DNA from 3 places in the Priestia sp. YIM B13486 genome. Region 2 is predicted to be linked to each of the others. Evidence: riboswitches for the same ligand, from Rfam matches in the RefSeq annotation. Region 2 holds a riboswitch; each other region holds the start of a gene.
The links. Region 2 has a riboswitch for S-adenosylmethionine ahead of ACFX4G_RS06510 (Na+/H+ antiporter NhaC family protein). Riboswitches for the same ligand answer to the same signal wherever they lie in the genome.

Region 1 (7,399 bases), on a different contig from region 2:
AACCATTGCATGGAAAATAGCTTCTCTAGGTCCAGCATAGCGCATCGCAGCAGGGAAAACTGCTAAAGCTACACGATCGCTAGGATAATAGTTCTCTAAAAGTACTTCATAACTTTCCATACGGATATCTGCTGGGATATCATCTGACTTTGTTTCTCCTACAAGTGGATTTAAAAACAGGCCGTCTACAATTTCTAATGCCGTTTTTTGAATATATTCGTGCGCACGGTGAACAGGGTTACGAGTTTGGAATCCAACAACCGTTTTCCAACCGCGTTCTTCAAATGCTGCTCTTGTTTCAGTAGGATCTAGGTAATACTTTTCAAAACGCGTTTTAGGTGTACGTTCTACAAGTACGATTGGACCTGCTACATATACATTTGGGCGTTCCATCATTTTTTTCACGCCAGGATGAGCAAGTTCTGCCGTGCGGTACACGTTCTCCGCTTCTTTTTCTTTATTTGGGGTATATACTTCAGAAACTTCTAAAACACCATACGTTACGCCGTTTTGAACAAGTTTTACTTTGTCGCCAATGTTTAATTCTTTAGCTTGCTCTTCTGTTACAGGAAGAGTGATAGGAATACTCCATACTGTTCCATCTGCTAAACGCATATTTTCAACAACTGATTGATAATCTTTTTCTCCTAAAAATCCTGTAATTGGGCTGTAAGCACCAATTCCAATTAGTTCTAAATCACTTAGGGCCATGTTATCTACTTCGATTTCTTTTGTTAGTGACGTGTAGTCATATGTTGGTTGATATAAATTAATTAATTCTCCACCGTGTGCTTGAATTGTTGTCATTTTGTAAAATCCTCCTTAAATAATTAACACAATATAATAAAAAGCACTTGAATCACGCAGTCATTTTTTCTTTTTCCGACTGCAAGCTTGCTCTTTTTCTTCTAGTCGCTCTAGCTAAGCTTAGAACACCTGCTGTGGCAATACATCCGCTAGCTAGCACCACAAATGAATATAAGTCGCTTTCAAGTACTAATTTCACAAGAACATATGAGATTACGAGTGAAAATACAGGGGAGACCACCCAAACCTTTAACATTTGAATGACAACTTCGCGCTGTTCTTTCGTGAATCCCGTTTTCGCTGCTCCTATTCCAATAATAGAAGACGTAGTGACCTGTGTAAGGGGTACTGGCAAACCAAACAGTGAAGCGACTGTGACAAGAGAAGCACCAGTACCCGAGATAATGCACCCTTCCCCTATAGAATAGCGAGTAATTTTTTTCCCGTTTGTTTCAATAACTCGGCCTCCTAGTAAAAGAGCTCCGAGCGCCACTGCCAATCCTCCTGCTATGACACCCGTTGTGGCATCCATTAATCCAGCTCCTACTAGAGGACCGACAGCATTTGCCACGTTATTCATTCCAGCTGAGAAGGCTTCAAAGAATCCCGTCGCTATAACTAAAATCGTTAAAACTCTTTTCCACGTTCCCTTTGCTTCTTTTTTATGCGCTCCGCGTTTTATCACTTTTCCAATCAAAAAAGCAATGACAAATGAAACCAGCGGAACAATAATCCAAAAAGACATGACAACTAAAAGTTTTTCCACATACAGAGATTGATAAGCTACGCCTACTCCAACAACTGAACCAACCGTTACTTCACTTGTTGATAGAGGAATACCAATTAAATTCGCGAAAAAGAGTGACAGCGTTGCAGCAGCCAGAATGATAATAACTAATTCTACTGACAGCAATTTTTCAGGTATGATACCTGAACTGATGGTTTTTACCACCTCGCCGCCTCCGATAATGGCTCCGAGCACAATACCTACAGCACAGATGAACAGGGCTACTCTTTTCTTTTTAATCGCACCGGAGCCGTATGAAACGCCCATAGCTGCTGCTGCACCGCTTGCCCCAATATTCATTGCAAAAAAAAGCGCAATGATAAAGGCAACATATAAAAGCATCATTTATTCAGCTCTTTCGTATTTAAGATTCGTGTAATCCGCATTCAACTTTTTGTGTACCTGCCCATCTTCCTGAACGTAAATCGTCTACATTGTAGGCAGGTGCGGTACAGGGCTCACAGCCAATACTTGGGTAGCCTTGATCATGAAGTTTGTTATATGGTAAATCATGCTTATACACATAGCGCCAAACTTCTTTCCAGGACCAATGAATTAACGGGCAGACTTTCACTTTCTTGAATTTCTCATCTTTATTAAAATAATTCGTGTTGGCACGAGACTCAGACTGCTCGCGTCTCAAACCAGAAATCCACGCATCATAAGGAGCAAGAGATTCCCTTAGCGGGATGATTTTTCGAATTTGACAGCATAGGTTAGGCTGACTCTTCCAAAGTTCATCTCCATGTTTCTCAGCTTGTTCTGCAAGCGTTAAATCCGGTTTTTTCATATGAATACGCAAATCAGGAAAGCGTTCTTTAATTGCATCAATTACTTCATATGTTTCTTTAAAATGAACGCCCGTATCTAAAAAGACAATTTCAGCATCTTTTTTCACTTTTGAAATTAAATCAATTAACACGATTCCTTCGATACCAAAGCTTGATGCGTAAATAATTGAATCTCCGTAGGTATCATACGCCCACTGCAATGCTGAAAGAGCTCCTTTTGTTTCATCTTCACTGTCGAACTCTGGAAATGTATCACTCCAGTTTTCGTACGTATATAAGTCTGCCATTTTCTTCACTCCAATTCTTAGTTATCCGCGTTATCCAATAAAAAAAGACGGTTTTACCCACTAGAATTGGATAAAACCGCCTCTAGTGTGTCTAGTCAGCGAAACTATTTAATTCTTACTTTGCTTCGACATGCTCAAAAATTTGTTTTAAGTCGGGGGTTACAGTCATTGGTGTCCCTCCTCAAATTATCGCTTGCGCTATATCAAAATAAAAAGTCTTCCATATTGAAAGACTGGGTAGGCAATAAATTTTCACCTTATCTTTCAAAATGATACACACTTTGCTGGAATTAGCACCTTGCTAAGCAGGTTGCCGGGGTTCAGCGGGCCAGATCCCTCCACCACTCTTGATAAGCATTTTTTAAAAATTTTAGCATATTTAGAATATTTGTCAACATTAAAAATCATATATCCGATAAGAAAACTATACTTTAAATTCACAGAAATATCTATACTTTTATTTAAAACAACATATGTAAATTTAACCCAAACGTGAACATATCAATTTATAAAACGCTTTCTTTTTTCTCCAACTTTTTATATTCTCTTGCTAAATAAAACACAAAACCTCACTATAAAATTAATAAGGGATTTATAAGCTTTACGGATAATTCACCCACATTAGCACACATTACAGATAACACTGACTGACAGATAGGAGCTATATAAGATGGAGAGACAACCTTTTCAATTAGACGATACAATTAAAAATAATGTGCGAACATATTTACAGCAGATTTCAACTGAAGCCTCTAATTTAATTAAACATTTAGACACGAGTGATCATTGTATCCTATGTGATTTTGAGGAGATGAGAAGGTTATTTCAAGATGTTCAAGCTACGGCTGCCTCTTATTACTTGCGCCATTATTTATCGCCTTATACATTTGAATATGCTGCTCTGTCTTTAGCTATTCATAACCTTTCGGAGAAACGTCACGGCGCTTTAATTGTCATTGAACGGGAACAAAATGTAGACCCTCTTATTCAAAAAGGAATGCCTATTCAAGCTCCTGTCAGCGCTACGCTAGTTGAGACGCTGTTCTATCCAGGGACACCCTTACATGACGGAGCCGTCCTAATTAGAAATAATCAGCTTATTTCAGCTGCTAATGTTTTACCTCTTTCGTCTATTATTTTAACGAACAAAAAATTGGGAACACGTCACCGTGCAGCCATTGGAATGTCGGAAAAATCGGATGCATTAATTTTAGTTGTATCTGAAGAAACAGGCAAAATTTCGTTTGCTCTTGATGGAAGCCTCTACCCTATTCACTCCAGCAAAAATATGATTTAAGAGCCCTTTCCTGATAAGCAGCCCTATCTTGACTTCTATATCCTTTCTCTTTAATATATTTCATAGTTTTTACATACTATAGATACGGGTGATGCATATGACAATTTTAAAATTTGAACATGTAGGCGTTCAAGTAAAGGATATAGAAGAATCGATTGAGTTCTATACGCAAAAAGTGGGATTAGAGCTCATCGAAAAACTACCACATACCGATCCGTCTTTGAAGCTAGCTTTTCTAGGTTTAGAAGGCAATGTAATCGTAGAGTTAATTCAAGGGTATAACTCAAGCTTACCTAACGAAGGGAAAGTTCATCATTTTGCGCTGGCAGTAGACGGAATTGAAGAGGAGTTTGAGCGTTTAAAATCAGCAGGCGTTTCATTTGTGGAAGAAAACATTGTAACTTTGCCAAATGGAGCAAGATACTTATTTTTCTACGGTCCAGACAAAGAATGGATTGAATATTACGAAGTAAAAAGATAAAGATATCTTATACCTTCAGTGAAAAATGGTCATACTGTGGCTATGACTAATCACTGGAGGTTTTTTTATGATGGAATGGCTATTATTTCGACTTTTTCGTCGTTCTATTTTAGTGCGGCTTCTTTTTATTATCGGCTGCCTTGTTCTGCTTTTCGGCATGCTTATACATTTCCTAGAGCCGCAAACGTTTGGGAATGTGTTTGAAGGAATTTGGTGGGTTATTATTACAATCTCTACTATAGGGTACGGTGATTTTGCTCCGACCACTACGATTGGAAGGTTAGCTGCAATTATTTTAGTTCTGATCGGAACGGGATTTATTACTACTTATTTTGTCACGCTTTCTAAAATTGCTGTTTCCGCTGAGAGCGCTTATTTGGAAGGGAATTTAAAATTTTATGGAAAAGATCACTTCATCGTTGTTGGGTGGAATGAGCGCGCCAAACTCGTGTTAGAGTATTATCGCGACGCATTTCATAAAGAAGACATTGTGCTTATCGACGACTCTCTGACTAAAAATCCCATGATTTGTGATCGCGTTCATTTTATTAAAGGAAGTCCCTCTCATTATGAAGTATTAGAACTTGCCAACGCTCGGTACGCAAAAAAAGTGCTGATTACTGCCGATCAGCATAAGACAGAAGAATATGCAGACATGAATACTATTGTTACGTTAGTCGCTCTGCAAGGATTGAACCCTTCTATTTACAGCATCGTTGAACTTTTAACAAAAAAGCATATTCAAAATGCACAAAACTTGGGGGTGAATGAAATGATTAAAACAAACGAGTTGATTAGTCAAGTCATGTACGAACATATTTTTGTGAAAAAATTAGAGAGTTTAAAAAAAGAATAGTTCCTTCAATTACTGAAGCAGCGCATTTTCTGCCTCTCTAATTAGCTCTTCTCCTAAGCTGATATACTTTTCTGGAAATGAAGCGTCTGCGTCTTGGGGCTCTGCAAACTGATTAAATGAAGCACTAACATTTCCATTGTGAACATCGTCATCTAGACCAATTTGATATTTATGTGAAAGTAAAAATGGCGTGCCAATCTGTACGGTTGTTCCTTTAGAATCCAGCTCTCCATTCGTAGCTGTAAACGGGATACGTAAAAACTGATAGCCGACTTCATCGTTCATCTTATAGTCAAATGAACCATGGTCGTAATCCCAATTTCCTCCAATGTTATACCCAAGCGGCTTAAGCGTTTTTTCTAATTCGTAAAGCTTGAATAATGTTCCCTCTAATCTTGAAGATAATTCAATCATGTTATCCCTCCTCTGTTTTAACATGTCCTTTTTCCAGCGTTTTATCCTTTATCTCAAAAGCAAAAAAGAGGGTGAGACATAACTAAATGAATCCAACCTAAAGACGAACAAACTGGATAAAGCAGCTCATATAAATCGCTTGCGACACCGCAGTTGATGTCTGTGCGAGGCTTCACTTTCCGCGGGCGGGCGCTGAGCCTCCTCGTCACTTGCGCTCCAATCAACTGTTAGAAGGACCTAAACAGATGAAACTATATTCACTATAACAAAAAAAACGAACCACTAATCAAACATGTTGATCAATGGTTCGTTTTTCACTTGGGCTAAAATACTTTTGTACCGCCCTCTTTTTATTTATTTCAAACGCTTTTCTAATTCTGCTTTTTTCTCTTCAAAACCAGGTTTTCCAAGCAGAGCAAACATATTTACTTTGTATGCTTCTACTCCCGGCTGATCGAATGGGTTTACGCCTAATAAATAGCCGCTGATTGCACATGCTTTTTCGAAGAAATATACAACATATCCGAACGTATACTCATCTAGCGCAGGAATGTTCACAACTAAGTTTGGAACGCCCCCATCTGTGTGAGCAAGCATTGTACCTTGGAAGGCTTTTTTATTTACAAAGTCAACTGTTTCACCAGCTAAGTAATTTAATCCATCTAAGTCCGCTGCATCTTCTTCAATTGTTAGCTCATGACGAGAATCTTGAACTTGTACAATTGTTTCAAAAATATCACGACGACCTTCTTGTACATATTGACCTAAAGAATGAAGATCCGTTGAGAAGTTAGCAGATGAAGGGTAAATACCTTTTTGGTCTTTTCCTTCACTTTCGCCAAATAACTGTTTCCACCACTCAGCAAAGTATTGAAGAGCTGGCTCATAGTTAATCAGCATTTCAATTGTTTTTCCTTTATTATAAAGAACATTACGAGCTACAGCATATTGATAAGCTGGGTTCTCTTCTAGCTCTGATGATGAGAATGCTTCTTGAGCATCAGCTGCCCCTTTCATCATTTGTTCGATATCAAGACCCGCAGCGGCAATTGGCAATAAGCCAACCGCTGTTAATACTGAATAACGGCCGCCTACATCATCTGGAATAACAAATGTTTCATAGCCTTCTTCGTCCGCTAATGTTTTTAATGCGCCACGCGCTTTATCTGTTGTTGCATAAATACGCTTGCGTGCTTCTTCTTTGCCATATTTCTCTTCTAATAATTTACGGAAGATACGGAAAGCAATCGCCGGTTCTGTTGTTGTACCAGATTTTGAAATAACATTAATAGAGAAATCTTTATCTTGTAAAACATCCATTAAGTCTTTCATGTACGTTGAGCTGATGTTGTTACCAGCAAAAATAACTTGCGGAGTTTTACGCTGTTCTTTTGATAATGTGTTATAGAATGAATGCTGAAGCATTTCAATAGCAGCACGAGCACCTAAGTAAGATCCTCCAATACCGATAACAATTAATACATCTGAATCAGATTTAATTTTTTCTGCACTTTTTTGAATGCGTGCAAATTCTTCTTTGTCATACTCCGTAGGAAGGTCGACCCATCCTAAAAAGTCGTTTCCAGCACCTGTTTTCTCATGAATTGAATGGTGAGCTACTTTCACGGCATCACGTAAGTATGTAAGTTCATGTTCACCAAAAAATGATAACGCGTTTG
Region 2 (7,399 bases):
GAGGGGCTCTCTCCTGCATATATTGCTCTGCTTGACCTAATATTTCTTCAACATTCACGTACGTGCGAATATATGGTTTGCTTCCCATTGTTGTCTGCAAATAGCAATAGTGACAATGCCCCATACACCCTGTTGCAAATGGTATTGCATATTCAGCTGACGGTTTAGATGTATCAAATTTCAATGTTTTACGCACGCCAACTACTAAAGTCGACTTGGCATTGCGGTATTTTTGCAAATCATTTTTTCCCGGTATATTACGCACTTGATTATGAGAAGTTGTTTGACGAATCTCAATTCCCATCTTCTCAAATTTTTCTTTTAATTGAACACCAAGCGGGTACTCCATTGCCCCTGGCTCAATATATACTAATTGAGGTACAAAAGGTTTTATCATCATGTACACTTCCTTTTTTCTAGTACTAATAGCGTTTGAAAAATAAAAAGACTCTATCCTTGGTAATTATTTTTCAAACAAAAAAGACTCTCCGTTAAGAGAGCCTTGCATCAGTCATATTGTTCATAATCAAATATCTTATTATACATTTTTTCAGCTTCTTCATACGTTGAATATACGGCATCATCTTCAGCTAACAAATGGTAAGACTCATGTAAAAACAGCGCCTTTTCACCTTTGTTTTCGGGATGTTCAACAATTTCAGCCTGATTAATATTCGCAACGTTTGCCGTATGAGGATTTCGGTAAATAACAAATACTTGATCTCCCACTTGATATTCTTTTTTCTCCACGATCATCATCCTTTTCTTCTTTCTTTACTCGTATGATGTCCGCTTTTGCTCATTTTATCCGGTAAAAACACCTCATGGCATCATCAAGAATTCATACGCTTTTACGCTCAATAAACCGAAAAGGGAGCTCAATTTTCTGAAGAACCTTGCTTCCCACTAATGTAAAAAGCGTTTCTCCCATTTCCTTAAGAGGAAGTTCGATCGTTGTTATTTGTAAATAAGAAGAAAGCGGATGATTATCAAAACCAATGATAGCTAATTCACCAGGAACTGAAATACCCGCTTGTTCGCACTGAGCTTTTATTCCGATAGCTACTTGATCGTTTGTTACTAAAAGCGCCTGAGGCCGATTTTTCATCTGCACTAGTTTTTCCACCACTTTTTCACCATCTGTCACGTTCAAACAGCCTTGAAAAACCCATTCCGGATGATAAGGCTGATTTATTCTTTCTACATATTCTTTGTATGCTTGTTGCCGCTGTTGACTATTCGTACCCGTCATCCTTCCAATACAGTAGCCAATATCCGTATATCCTTTTTCTTTTAAATACATAAGCGCCTGCTTAAAAGCTGCATAATGATCAACGTAAACGGAGCGAATAGAACGATTCTGTACGTTTTCGCACACGGCTATCGGCCCGTACTGCTGATAATATTCAATCGTGCTCCAGCTGCTTGCTCTAGAACAAATAATCACTCCATCAACTTGCTTTGTTTTTAGCATATGAAGCGCTTCTTCTTCTTTTTTTACATCATAGTTCGTCTGACAAATAACAAGCTGATACTGCTTTTCTAACGCCTGAGATGCCACTCCTTCTAAAAGCAGACTAAAATACGGATGATTAATAAAAGGCAAGACGACGGCAATCATATTTGTTTTCCCTTTTGATAAGTGAACGGCATTAATGTTTTGTTCATAATTAAGTTCGTGAATAACCTGCTCTACCAGCCGGCGTTTTTCTTCTTTTACATACGGATGATGATTTAGCACCCGGGATACAGTCGAAACAGATACACCAGCTTTTTTTGCGATATCTCGGATATTTGTCATGTTTTCACCTTTTTCTCTTGCGCTGAAACGCGTTTCATACTTTATTCTCATTATAAAGTGAAACAGCAAGAAGCTAAACCCGTTACCATCGTGTTTTTACTCATTTACGTAAGGAGGTCATTTCATGGGTATTTTATTATTCATTTTATTATGCGGAATTGAAATTGGAGGAGCGGCTTATGCACTTAAACAGAACGAGACGCTTTGGAAGGAGTTAGATGATGAAAAGCCGACTGATTTTTTTAAACAGTAAAAAACCCTTAAAAAGAACATTCTTTTTAAGGGTTTGATATTACGCAGCTTCTTTAGATGACTTTGACTTTTTATTTAAACGAGGAAATCCAATTACAATTGCAATGATCCCGCAAACCGCTGTTAACATTGGGTAGAATGTAAATGGAATAATCTCAATCGGTGAAACTTTAGCAAATCCTGCTGCGAGAAGCATTTGTGCGCCGTAAGGGATAAGCCCTTGAACGCTGCATGAAAACAAGTCAAGCAGACTGGCTGATTTACGATTATCAATTGAATACTTATCAGAGATTTCTTTTGCTAACGGACCTGCCGTAATAATTGAAATCGTGTTATTAGCCGTTGCTAAATTTGTTAAACTTACCAGTCCAGCGATGCTGAATTCTCCGCCTTTTTTTGTTTGAATGCGTCGTGTTAATAAATTCAATAAGAACTGAATACCGCCATTATAGCGAATAAGCTCAACCATTCCGCCGATTAGCAGAGATAAAATAATTAACTCTGACATTCCGCCAATACCTTCTGTCACAGTTTTAGCAAGAGAAGAAAGCGTGTAGCTTCCGTCAGCTAATCCAATCACGCCGGCTAGCACAATTCCTCCGGTTAAAATGCTTAATACGTTTGCACCAAATATGGCAGCAACGAGTACGCCGACATAAGGCAAGATTTTAAACCAGCTAAAATCTTTAATTTCTACTGATGATGTATTGCCTAGCGTCATTACAAGCAATAAAATTACCGTAACAATCGCTGCAGGAAGGACAATAAAAAAGTTTACTTTTAATTTATCTGACATATTTGTTTTTTGCGTACGAACTGCTGCAATGGTTGTATCAGAAATTATCGATAAATTATCTCCAAACATTGCACCACCAATAACGGCAGCAATGGCCAATGTAATGGATACATGCGCTTGCTCACTGATTCCTACAGCAATAGGCCCTAGCGCAGCGATTGTTCCCATTGATGTTCCCATCGAAATGGAAATGAATGCGCCAATAACAAAGATTCCGACTACCACTAAGCTTTGCGGAAGCACAGAAAGCGCTAAGTTTACCGTTGAATCAACAGCTCCCATGCCTTTAGCAACTTGAGAAAAAGCACCTGCTAAAATAAAAATAAGCACCATAATAATGATATCAGGATGCCCTGCTCCTTTAGCAAAACGCTCCACTTTTACATTAAGTGAATCTTTGCGGTTCATAGCCAGCGCCACGATGGCTGCAATGATAATGGCTACTAATACAGGCAGCTTATAAAAATCTCCCGTTATAATTCCTGATCCGACAAACAGGACTAAAAAGACGCCCAGCGGTAACAGCGCCCAGCCGTTTCCTTTTTGTTGTTCCATTCTTAACACCTCTTGTTTACGTAATAAAAAAAGACCTCTTCTTATTGATAAGAAGAGGTCTCTTATTTGTATCATAAGATTACCCTTCTCATCTTCCAAACGAAACATCGTCTGCTGGATTTGGCACCGCACTGCGTACAGCCAGTTGCCGAGACATCATAGGGCCAGTCCCTCCGTCTCTCTTGATAAGAAGTTTATAGTTGTTTTAAAAATAGTCTTTCACTACTGTAATCTCTTTTTATTTAATTGTCAAATGCTATTTTAGAAAAATATATAGTGCGAAAATTCTCACATCAATTAGCTACGTCTCGTTTTAAAAACGCTGCCCATGCCACGCCCATAAAGAAGACAAAATGCGCAACTAAGATGAAAATGGAAAATGGAATCGTCATGCCGTCAAACATCGTCTTCATTCCGTCCATATACTGCACAAAGTTTGTGTTGGCGAACAGTAAAAATTTTCCCCACCATAAACCAAACTGTGATACTAGTCCTGTTACTGCTTTTGCCCCGATACTTACGACAATAGCCAGACTGGAAGCAAGCGCGCTGTTTCTGAATAAAGACGACAGCATGAATGCAAATGTCATCATCATAAACGTTTCCATATACGCGCTGTCATACGTAAGCGTAATGTTTTTAAGCAGCTGCGCATCTCCTTCTAGACTGGTAAAGCCAAAGAACAATGCTCCCCATACAAACGAAAAAAGCAAATAGCTCAGTAAATAATACAAGCTAATTAAAATGAGGGTTATGTACTTGGATGCTAAAATCGTTGAACGTCTAGCAGGGCGAATTAAAAGAAGCTTAATGGTACCTGCTTCAAACTCTTTTGCAACCATTGACCCTCCAACAGCAAGCGCGAAAAATTGAACGAGAATCAGCATACCTGAACTAAATGACAGGAAGTTCAAAATGTTGTCTTCTGTTCCTGCACTGTTTGCTACTTTCTTCATTAAAAGAGCCATACAAAGAGTTAAAATACCGATTGTAATAAACGTGACTTTTGTACTTCTTTTATGAAACCATTTCATATGTTCATTTTGAATTAACTTAAGCATGGTGCTCTCCTTCCGTAACGGACATAAACGAATCTTCAAGCGTCTCATACACAGGAGTGATTCGGTAGACTAAAATATCGCTGTCCACTAATTTTTTATTCACAGCTGGAATTTGTTCTTTTACAATCGCCACGTCGATACTATGTGATCTCATCGTTACTTCAAATTCTTGTGATAAAAGATCCGCTGCTTTTTGCGCATCAGACACTTCAAATTCTACGTACGTTCCTTGATCTTGACGATTTGGAGATAGATCTTGAATGGCTTTTAACTCACCGTCTTGAATAATGCCAACGCGGTCACATAGTGCTTCTACTTCTTTTAATAAGTGGCTCGCGATTAAGATCGAAATTCCTTCTTCCCTGCAGAGGGTTTGTAAATATGTACGAAATTCTCTCATTCCCGCTGGGTCTAGACCGTTTGTTGGTTCGTCTAGTAAAAGCAATGCAGGCTTATGTAAAATAGCTTGAGCTACTCCTAAACGCTGTCTCATCCCAAGAGAATACGTCTTCACTTTTGCATGAATGCTGTTTTCAAGCTTTACTAAAGCAATCACTTCATCCAAGCGTTCTGATGTGATCCCTTCATGCATATTCGCAAAGTGTTTTAAATTTTGATAGCCCGTCAGATAATCATAAAACTCAGGGTTTTCAATAATCGCTCCAATTGATTTCATAGCTGATGTAAACTGTTCTTTTAAAGGAAATCCATTGACGATAATTGTTCCCTCTGTTTCTTTGATGAGTCCTACGACGGTACGAATTAACGTTGTTTTTCCAGAGCCGTTCGGACCAAGCAATCCGAAAATCTCACCGCGCTCAACCGATAAGGATACATCATGCAAAATGGTTTTCTTCCCAATTACTTTACTGACATGATCTACTTGTAGCACTGTTTCTGTCATCATGTACATCCTTTCTTTAATTAGCAATACGCTTTCTATTGTTTCTCTTTTTTAACTATTTGTCTACTATAACCTTATTTTTGGAAAAGTAGCCCATTCAAATCATTCGTATTATCCGCTTACATTTGATAAAATAAAACAAACTTTAGTTAGAGGAGGACTTCTACATAATGAATTTAACCGTATACCTTGCCGGGCAAATTCACGATAACTGGCGAGACGAAATTAAAAACCAAGCAGAACAATTAAACCTTCCCCTTACCTTTGTCGGTCCCATGACAGACCATGACCGCTCCGACAACATTGGAGAAGAAATTTTAGGAAAACAGCCTAACGCTGTCTTAAAAGATGAAGCTGCTTCTCAAATTAATAATTTACGCACGCAGGTACTCCTTAAAAAATCTGATGTGGTTATTGCTTTATTTGGCGAAAAATACAAGCAGTGGAACAGCGCAATGGATGCGGCGACAGCCATTGCATTAGATAAACCGCTAATTTTGGTTCGCCCTGAAAAACTGCACCATCCGCTTAAAGAACTGTCAAACAAAGCCCAGGTTGTAGTCGAAACGCCAGAACAGGCTCTTCAAGCATTAGCTTATATTTTTGAATAACAACAAATAAGAGCTGTCGAAAATCGGCAGCTCTTATTTGTTGTTTATTGAAGGCTCCGTACGAAGCATGTGATGAGTATTTCATGGGAAGTTCTGAGATTATTATTCTTGTGGGAGTTTCATTTTTGACATAAAGATCAGCAATGTTACAGTCGGGTGCTTACTTTTTTGACGCGGATGCTCCATAATCTTTAATCGTTAACTTCACATCATAGTTAATTGGCACTTCACTAAATGTTTGATCCCAATTTTCTTTGACCCTCATCCATGTTCTAGGCTGCTTAATTCTCAATTGATTTCCGAAACCTGCAACATCAACTTTATATTTTGTTTGCATTTTTTCTAGTACGTTTCTTACCAGGTGCTTTACTTTCTTTTCTGAGGTTTTTTGCGCATTCTGTAAAAATTGATTATTAAAAGAGCTCCCTGAAGTCATCCAACTTTCAGATAGCCTTCCCACTGATTCAATGTGTACATCAAAAGAGATATCATTTCCTTTAACATGGGGTTGAATATGACTTTTCATAGACTCTATTTCATATACAATCAGCTGACCAGTCTTTTTATCAAAGCTTTTCACTAGCCCGCCTTTCCCTTTGCCTGTGATCCAAGCCAAACCATCTAGTTCTTCTTCATTCAAAAAACCAATCATTTTGCTTGTTTCCCCTTTAATTATACCAGCACCCGCAAATTTGATTTCTCCATTTGCTGATAATACATTTTGCATCAGAAAACTAGACCCAGTTTGAATCTTGCTTGCTAATTTAATAAGCGGCATGGGCGGTAAAATTCGCGTTGTTCGATACGTATTGTCTATCATTCCATACAAGTGGAAAGCTGGGATCTCTCCTGCTGTTTTTGATTCTAACGTGTCGCTAGCTCTTCCTTTACTAATAAACACAAGGCAACTAGGTCTAAAATCATTGTCCCGAAGAGTTTGGTCCACTAATTGCTCTAAACTATACGCTCGTGCAAGGGCCTCACTGATAACCATTACTTTCATATGAGGACTAGTTAAAGGAGTGTCACTTCTTAAAGATAATTCACGAAGCATTTGAAAAGGAGAATCTCCTGTTTCCGAAATATTTACGTAAGATTTCTGCTGCGGTCCTCCTTGTTTAGTGGTTGAACTTGCGACTTGAGGAGTGATAAGTTGATAAGTTGACGTAATCAGGTTCTTTTTAGTATACCCTTCTCCTTGTTCATCAAATTCTTTTTCAGCTATGGACTCCTTACCTTTATCATAGGCCACACCCACTCCAAAACTTTGCTCTTCAATTTCATGACTGCTCCAGCAGCCTGCCAGAGGAAAGAGCAAAAAAACAGAAAACAAAACCAATAGGAACTGGAAATGGTTAAAGGTTTGTTTCATATTTTACTCCCTTTACTTTTGAAATAATGAGAAGAAGCAGCGGCAAA
Region 3 (7,399 bases), on a different contig from region 2:
TTATAACGGCTGCTGTCGTTATTGCCTACACTCTGTTCGGCGGTTTCTTAGCCGTTAGTTTAACAGATTTTGTGCAAGGCGTTATTATGTTCATTGCCCTCGTTTTAGTGCCCATTGTAGCCTTTACTGACTTAGGCGGCGTTGGAACAACAATAAATATTGTTAAAAATATCGATCCAACCTACCTTGATTTATTTAAAGGGACAACCGTAGTAGGGATTATTTCTTTCTTAGCCTGGGGGCTCGGCTACTTTGGTCAACCTCATATTATCGTTCGATTTATGGCGATTTCTTCTATTAAAGAATTAAAGCCTGCTCGTCGTATCGGTATGGGCTGGATGATCCTATCAATCGTTGGTGCTATGTTAACCGGTCTTGTTGGAATTGCTTATGTGGATCAAACTGGGATGAAACTTGGGGATCCTGAAACAATCTTTATTAAATTTGCTGATGTTTTATTTAATCCATTAATTACTGGATTTTTATATGCAGCTTTATTGGCCGCAATTATGAGTACTATTTCTTCTCAACTGCTTGTAACGGCAAGCTCTGTTACAGAAGACTTTTATAAAACATTTTTCCGACGCAAGGCCTCTGACAAAGAGCTTGTAACGGTTGGAAGAGCTGCGGTTTTAGGTGTTGCAATTATTGGCATTTTGCTTTCTTTAAAACCTAGTGATACGATTTTAGGACTGGTTGGATATGCTTGGGCTGGATTTGGTTCAGCTTTTGGTCCTGCTATTTTACTAAGTCTTTACTGGAAACGTATGACTCGATGGGGAGCACTTGCAGGGATGATTGTAGGTGCTGCTACAGTATTAATTTGGGTAAATACTCCATTGAAGGATGCCCTTTACGAAATGATTCCTGGATTTTTCTTAAGCTTACTGGCTGTTATTGTAGTAAGTCTGTTAACAAAAAAGCCTTCAAAAGCTGTAGAAGATCAATTTAGAAACATGGAAAGCGTATTAGAACAGCATACAAAATAGTAAAAAAAGTACACAAGTCGTAACTTGTGTACTTTTTGCTTTTAATGCAAGCCATGTTGTCATATATATGTACTAAAGACAGATTAAGGAGGGTTTTTACATGCAACATTCTTATTTCCCTTACGAACCTACACAGCAACTGCGCGTAGATACACAAAATAGAGAAATTAAAGTAATTGGTGAAGGAAGTGTTTCAGCAGTTCCAAATGAAATTTCCATGACGATTGGAACCCGCACGGAAAACCGAGACGTTCAAGAAGCCTTAAAAGAAAATTCAGCTGTTTCAAATACTTTGCTGCAAGAAATAAAAAAACTTGGAATCAATGACCAGCAAATTGAAACAGCTTCGTTCACCATAAATCCTAAATATGATTACAGTGATGGAAAATCGACTCTTACTGGATACGAAGTACAGCACTTATTTAGAGTAAGAGTACAAGATGTAAAACAAGCTGGCGATGTCTATAACGCTACTTTTTCAAGCGGAGCCAACGTAGCGCAAGATCTTCAATTCCACGTTACAAATGATGATAAATATGAACAAGAAGCGATAAGTAAAGCTTTGCTTAACGCTAAAGAAAAGGCCTTTACCATTGCCAACACGCTGCAGCTCCCTATTAACCAAATCCCCATTTTAATCGAAGAAGGCCCCGTCTATCAGTCATCTGGCTCCTCGCCTAAGTTATTAGCAGCCTCTCCCCCTATTCAAGCTCAGTTCTTGACTGTATCTGCTTCTGTAAAAGTTACGTACACGTATTAATACTTATGGTAAACTATAGATTATTATAATGAAGAAACTAATCTAAAGGAGCTCTTTGCACAATGACTTCTGAACATTTACTAGCAGCTTATCAAACCCTATGGTTGAACCGTTCGTTCGCTTCTAAACAAGCCATGACAAGTGAAGATCAGCTTCACGAAGCCATTATGAAGGATTTAAAAGATGAAATGACTCATCCACGCGTCCGGCAAACACCGTATGTAAAATATCACCTTGGCATAAAAAGAATTCTAAACAGCAGTCTTTCCTCTGATGAAAAAGTTGCGCTTACGTCCCTATACACAAACCTTTTAGATAGCTGTATATAACGGATATCAATCTAGTGTAAAGACGAACAAATGGGATAAAGGAACTGAACCGCTAGAAGCAACGAAATAGATGAAACCTACGTTCACCGTGACAACAAAAAACAAGAACTATTAATCAGTAATTTTGATTAATAGTTCTTGTTTAACTTTAACTACAATACTTTTGTCCCAGTCTCTTTTCTTTATTTAATTAACGCCTTTTCTTCTAAGCTTTGAAAAACAGCGTTAAAGTCTTGCTTCAAATCCTCAAATTCCTCTAACCCTACTGAAAGGCGAAGAAGTGAATCAGTAATTCCTTTTTCTTCACGCACTTCTTTTGGGATACTCGCATGAGACATTGTTGCAGGATGCGTTAGAATGGATTCAACTGCACCTAGACTAACGCCAATTGAAGCCAATTTGACTCCTTGTAAAATATGTCGCGCTACTTTTTCATCCTGTACTTGGAAAGAAATCATAGCTCCGTATCCATTTGCTTGTTCTGAAATCAGTTTGTGGTCCGGATGGCTTTTTAAGCCCGGGTAGTATACACGGCTCACTAGAGATTGTTCTTCAAGCCACTCTGCAAACTGCAGCGCTGTTTTTAACTGCTGATCTAAACGAACTTTTAATGTCTTAATTCCTCGAAGCAGTAAAAAACAATCCTGCGGTCCTAAGATAGCACCAAAAGCATTTTGTACAAACTTTACTTCTTCTGCTAGCTTTTCATCGCTTACCACAACTAGACCGCCAATGACGTCACTGTGACCGCTGATATATTTTGTAGCACTATGAATCACAATATTTACACCAAGGTCAATCGGCTGCTGTAGATAAGGTGTTAAAAACGTATTATCCACAATTGTAAGGAGGTTGCGCTCCTTCGCCAAACTTGCTACTGCTTTAATATCCGTTACCTGTAAAAATGGATTTGAAGGGCTTTCGATATAAATAGCCTTCGTATCTTTTGTGATAGCTTCTTCTACTTTCTCAGCCTTCGTTGTATCAACAAAAGTTGTTTTGATACCAAACTTTGAAAATAACCGTGTTAATACACGATATGTCCCGCCGTACGTATCATGTGAAACTAAAATTTCATCCCCTGATTCAAAAATAGATAACACCGATGAGATAGCAGCCATACCTGATGAAAAAGCAAAACCAGCGTATCCATTTTCTAGCTGAGCAATGGTGTTTTCTAAAGCCTCACGAGTTGGATTTCCTGAACGAGAATAGTCATAGCGGCCGTTGTTCGTCTCATCTTCTTGGTTAAATGTAGATACCTGATAAATAGGTACGTTAACCGCTCCAAAATGACCGTCAATTCCTGTATTTGCATGAATTAAGTTCGTACCAAATCTATGTTTATTATTGTTGGTATGCATCAAATGCCTCCTTCAAATCTTTAATTAAATCATCTGCGTGCTCAATTCCAACTGATAATCGCAGTAAACAGTTTGTTACTCCGACACGATTTCGAATTTCTTCCGGAATATCAGCATGTGTTTGACGAGCTGGGAATGTCATTAAACTTTCCACGCCTCCTAAGCTTTCTGCAAATGTAATAACTTTGACATTTTCTAAAAGTACTGACACGATGTCAGGGTGTGAGACAGCAAAAGAAATCATGCCTCCAAATCCAGTTGCTTGTTTCTTCATGATTTCATAGCCTGGATGTGTTTCAAGACCAGGGTAATACACTTTTTCCACGAGATCATGAGCAGTAAGCCAATTTGCAATTTTCAGTGCGTTTTCATTATGCTTTTCCATACGAAGCGCTAGTGTTTTAACACCGCGTAATAACAGCCAGCTATCCTGTGGACCTAAGATTGCCCCAGCTGCATTTTGATAAAAACGAATCTTCTCTCCTAAGCTACTACATCGAGCCACTACAAGACCAGCAACTACATCATTATGACCCCCAATGTATTTGCTTGCACTATGTATCACAATATCTGCTCCAAGCTCTAAAGGACGCTGATAATAAGGGGACATGAAGGTATTGTCAACGATGGTAAGCAAATCATGCTGTTTAGCTAACGCAATTGCTTCTGGCAAATCAGTCACGTGCATCATTGGATTCGTAGGTGTTTCAATAAATAAAGCTTTTGTGTTGGGACGAAGCGCATCTTTTACTTGCTCGAGATGGGCTGTGTTGACGTACGAAACAGTAATTCCTTGCTCTGAAAAGATTTCATTTAGTACCCGGTACGTTCCTCCGTATAAATCCTCTGATACAATTAAATGGTCTCCGTTTTTAAATAGTGCTAAAACTGCCATTACACCCGCCATCCCTGAAGCGAATGCTACTCCTACTTCTCCTTTTTCCAAAGCAGCAATTGCTTCCTCCAATGCTGTACGAGTAGGGTTTGCCGTACGTGCATAGTCAAATCCTGTACTTTGCCCTAAAGCAGGATGAGCAAATGTTGATGCTTGGTAAATGGGTGTTGTAATAGAACCTGTTGAAGGGTCACGACCTACTCCTGAACGAACTAATAAAGTTTCAATTTTCATCTATTTCTCTCCTTAACTCAAAATAAAAAACACTCTTCACAGATGAAAGAGTGTTCGTTTATACACGATTTCTCTCATCTGTTAGAACAATACTGATGTTCCACAGGAATTAGCACCGTTCAAATGAATGTTTCATTTGATGGTTGCCGGGCATCGCAGGGCCAGTCCCTCCGCCACTCTTGATAAGAGTTCTATATAATTGTTAGTGGTTAACGTTTGTTGTTAATAACTTTAATAAAGATTTTCTTTATTGTCAACATAATTTTCTAAAAAATTTAAATCATCTCATTTGTTTATTCAATATACTTGTCCTGATAAGCACATAAAAAAAAGAGACGAAAGCGAGGTCTCTTTTTCTAAGGCAAGTGCACAGATTTTACGTGAGCTAACTTCCAATACACACTTTCTCCATTTGCCGTAATTAGTTCAACAATATTATTAGAAACTTCTTTAAGTACGCCAATTTTTTCTGATTGATCCCCTAAATCTAATACGACCAGTTGATTTTCATATTTTTTAAGCTGCTCTTCAAAGTTTCTGACAAAAGGTGCAGAGGCGGGCCTTACTGGGAGCTCTTTGTCACTTAAAGAATAAGGGGTCAACTCATTGCTGTAAGGGGTAAGCCATTTCAAATGATGCAGAGAAACAAAGACATTTTTATACACTGGAGAATAAAACACAAGATAATCATTCAGCACGCTTGTGATATAGCCATGCAATGATTTCCCTCCCGTTACATAAATTTCAATAAATTTCCCTTTTGCCTGCTGTAAAATATTACGATAAGAAATCCGCTGACTTTCTTCTATTAAGTTCTCTTCTATTTCACGTAAAACCGTATAGTCTTCTTCCGATACTTCCCGCAAACGATGCATGTGTAAAAGAGGAATATACAAATAATCATGTCCATTATACAAAACCATAATATCTAATCCAAGATCAATAAGTCTGCCAACAAATGTCGTTTTACCTGAAATATCTAACTCCACAATTTTATCGATATAATGATTCATACTCATACTCATTCTCCTCCTTTTTTCTATATGATAGAAAAGGTGCTTTATAAGCACCTTTTATGTTCCATTTCATCATGCTTTCCAACGATAATTTTTCGTTTTAATAACTTTCTCGGCCGGTGCTGAAGAGCGTGAATCCGTACGGCGTCTTCCTGAGCGATCGCCTGTGCGTCCTCCCGTACGGCGTCCTTGAGAGCGATTGTCTGTGCGTCCACCTGTGCGGCTTCCCTTACGTCCGCCCGTGCGACTTCCTGTACGTTCTTCTGTAGACTTTGCAGCTTCAGTCTCTCCATTTCCTTCTGTTTCTTCATTATTATTTTGATTGTTATCGTTTTGCTTAAAAGCCCCTTTTGCTCCTACACAAATGGTTTTAACGTGTCTTGGCTGTAAGCGTAATACTTGATTATTCTGCACAAGTGTAAATGTACCATTTCGGCTTTGTACTAACACGCCCTCTACAGCTTCAGGTCCTCCATTATTGATTGATACCCATTTATGAGAAAGGTGGGCAAAAAGATCGTTAAAGCTTTTGGATTTCATATATTCTGGTTCTTGGCTCACTAAGAGTTCATTTGCAGATTGATTAGCTTGATCTCCATTGTTGTTTTGATATTCACTCACACTCTTAACGTGTTCAGTATTAATATAGATGACACCGTCGTCCTCTGTGAGCAATACTATATAAGCAGATTCAAATGAACCTAAGACATCAAGAAGCTGACCTGCTTTTTTCTCAGGTCCACCTTGGTTAACCTGCACATATTTAGTTTTCATCAATGATAAAGTTGTAGCAAAAGTTTTTCCTCGATATAACTCTAATTCTGTGCTAATTCCAGTAAACGTTTGTGCCGAATTTGACATAGTATCTTCAGTAATACTTTTTACATGTGCTAAGTGATAATATACAAGTGTATATTCTTGTTGATTATTATTTTGGTTATTTTGGTTGTTTTGGTTGTTATTTTCACCATTATTGTTATTATTGTTATTGTTGCTTTCCACTGCTAAGATTAAATAATCTGATTGCACGTCAACCAAATAACCTGTTTTAGATTCAGGTCCTCCACGATAAACGGTCACCACTCTTCCTTTTAGGGGTTTGAAGTGAGAAGAATAGCCTTTATCAGGCATTTGTGTATTTTGGCTGCGTTTTTGGCTTGATTTTTGGCGTGGATTTTGATTTTGCCCTTGTTCTTGGCCATAGTAATAGTTACTCATTGTTTTTCCTCCTTATTAGTTATCCTTATTGGTCATTCATACTGTATATATACGTATCATGTACAGCTATTGATTTCCTGCATTTGCCTATTATTAACAAAATCCACTGTTGCCTATAAATTGCCTATAAATCTATCTCTTTTTAAAGAGTCAAAAGGTTATTTTCAATATACGCTGTTCGTTCTTTTATAAAAGACAGCATAAATTCGGGTTCTTTATAAAATTGTTCCAAGTTATCTTTTACGTAAGGATCTTTTAATACATAGGGAGCAATATACTCATGCAGTTGATAAATGATTGGTTTCATGCATTCTGTTGTAAATTGATTATTTAGAACATTGTTCATTTTTTGAATATATCGCTTTTTAATGCTGTTCACCGCCAGTAAGCGAGCCGTAAGCGTATTAAATCCTTGTGCACGGACATAGTCTCCTTCCATTACTTTTCCATTTACATCTCTTCCCCAAGTTGCATCATAATCCCATGGAATCAGTTCAAAGCGCCCGCTTTCATGATTTAGATAGAGGGCATAGTTATGGACAAAACCGTCGTAATTCTGCATACAAATAATACCGACTAACCAAGATAAGTAGC

Region 1: another riboswitch for S-adenosylmethionine. It lies ahead of ACFX4G_RS14710 (phosphoadenylyl-sulfate reductase); the one in region 2 lies ahead of ACFX4G_RS06510 (Na+/H+ antiporter NhaC family protein).
Region 3: another riboswitch for S-adenosylmethionine. It lies ahead of ACFX4G_RS17185 (trans-sulfuration enzyme family protein); the one in region 2 lies ahead of ACFX4G_RS06510 (Na+/H+ antiporter NhaC family protein).

Annotation. Positions count from the first base shown of each region.
Region 1 is NZ_JBHZOZ010000005.1:6,445-13,843, forward strand. Features, by position in the region: gene sat (sulfate adenylyltransferase) at 1-807, opposite strand, end outside; gene ACFX4G_RS14705 (sulfate permease) at 860-1,939, opposite strand; gene ACFX4G_RS14710 (phosphoadenylyl-sulfate reductase) at 1,959-2,672, opposite strand; SAM riboswitch class I at 2,927-3,029, opposite strand; gene cdaS (sporulation-specific diadenylate cyclase CdaS) at 3,343-3,969, shown strand; gene ACFX4G_RS14720 (VOC family protein) at 4,067-4,450, shown strand; gene ACFX4G_RS14725 (potassium channel family protein) at 4,518-5,306, shown strand; gene ACFX4G_RS14730 (YugN-like family protein) at 5,316-5,720, opposite strand; gene ACFX4G_RS14735 (glucose-6-phosphate isomerase) at 6,075-7,399, opposite strand, start outside.
Region 2 is NZ_JBHZOZ010000002.1:457,418-464,816, reverse strand. Features, by position in the region: gene splB (spore photoproduct lyase) at 1-397, opposite strand, end outside; gene ACFX4G_RS06525 (transcriptional regulator SplA domain-containing protein) at 508-756, opposite strand; gene ACFX4G_RS06520 (LacI family DNA-binding transcriptional regulator) at 842-1,801, opposite strand; gene ACFX4G_RS06515 (hypothetical protein) at 1,926-2,054, shown strand; gene ACFX4G_RS06510 (Na+/H+ antiporter NhaC family protein) at 2,094-3,404, opposite strand; SAM riboswitch class I at 3,490-3,596, opposite strand; gene ACFX4G_RS06505 (ABC transporter permease) at 3,698-4,465, opposite strand; gene ACFX4G_RS06500 (ABC transporter ATP-binding protein) at 4,458-5,369, opposite strand; gene ACFX4G_RS06495 (YtoQ family protein) at 5,540-5,980, shown strand; gene ACFX4G_RS06490 (Ger(x)C family spore germination protein) at 6,141-7,352, opposite strand; gene ACFX4G_RS06485 (spore germination protein) at 7,336-7,399, opposite strand, start outside.
Region 3 is NZ_JBHZOZ010000006.1:122,683-130,081, forward strand. Features, by position in the region: gene putP (sodium/proline symporter PutP) at 1-989, shown strand, start outside; gene ACFX4G_RS17170 (SIMPL domain-containing protein) at 1,090-1,749, shown strand; gene ACFX4G_RS17175 (hypothetical protein) at 1,812-2,078, shown strand; gene ACFX4G_RS17180 (trans-sulfuration enzyme family protein) at 2,261-3,442, opposite strand; gene ACFX4G_RS17185 (trans-sulfuration enzyme family protein) at 3,426-4,571, opposite strand; SAM riboswitch class I at 4,643-4,760, opposite strand; gene ACFX4G_RS17190 (DUF2642 domain-containing protein) at 4,928-5,590, opposite strand; gene ACFX4G_RS17195 (spore coat protein) at 5,660-6,718, opposite strand; gene ACFX4G_RS17200 (CotH kinase family protein) at 6,948-7,399, opposite strand, start outside.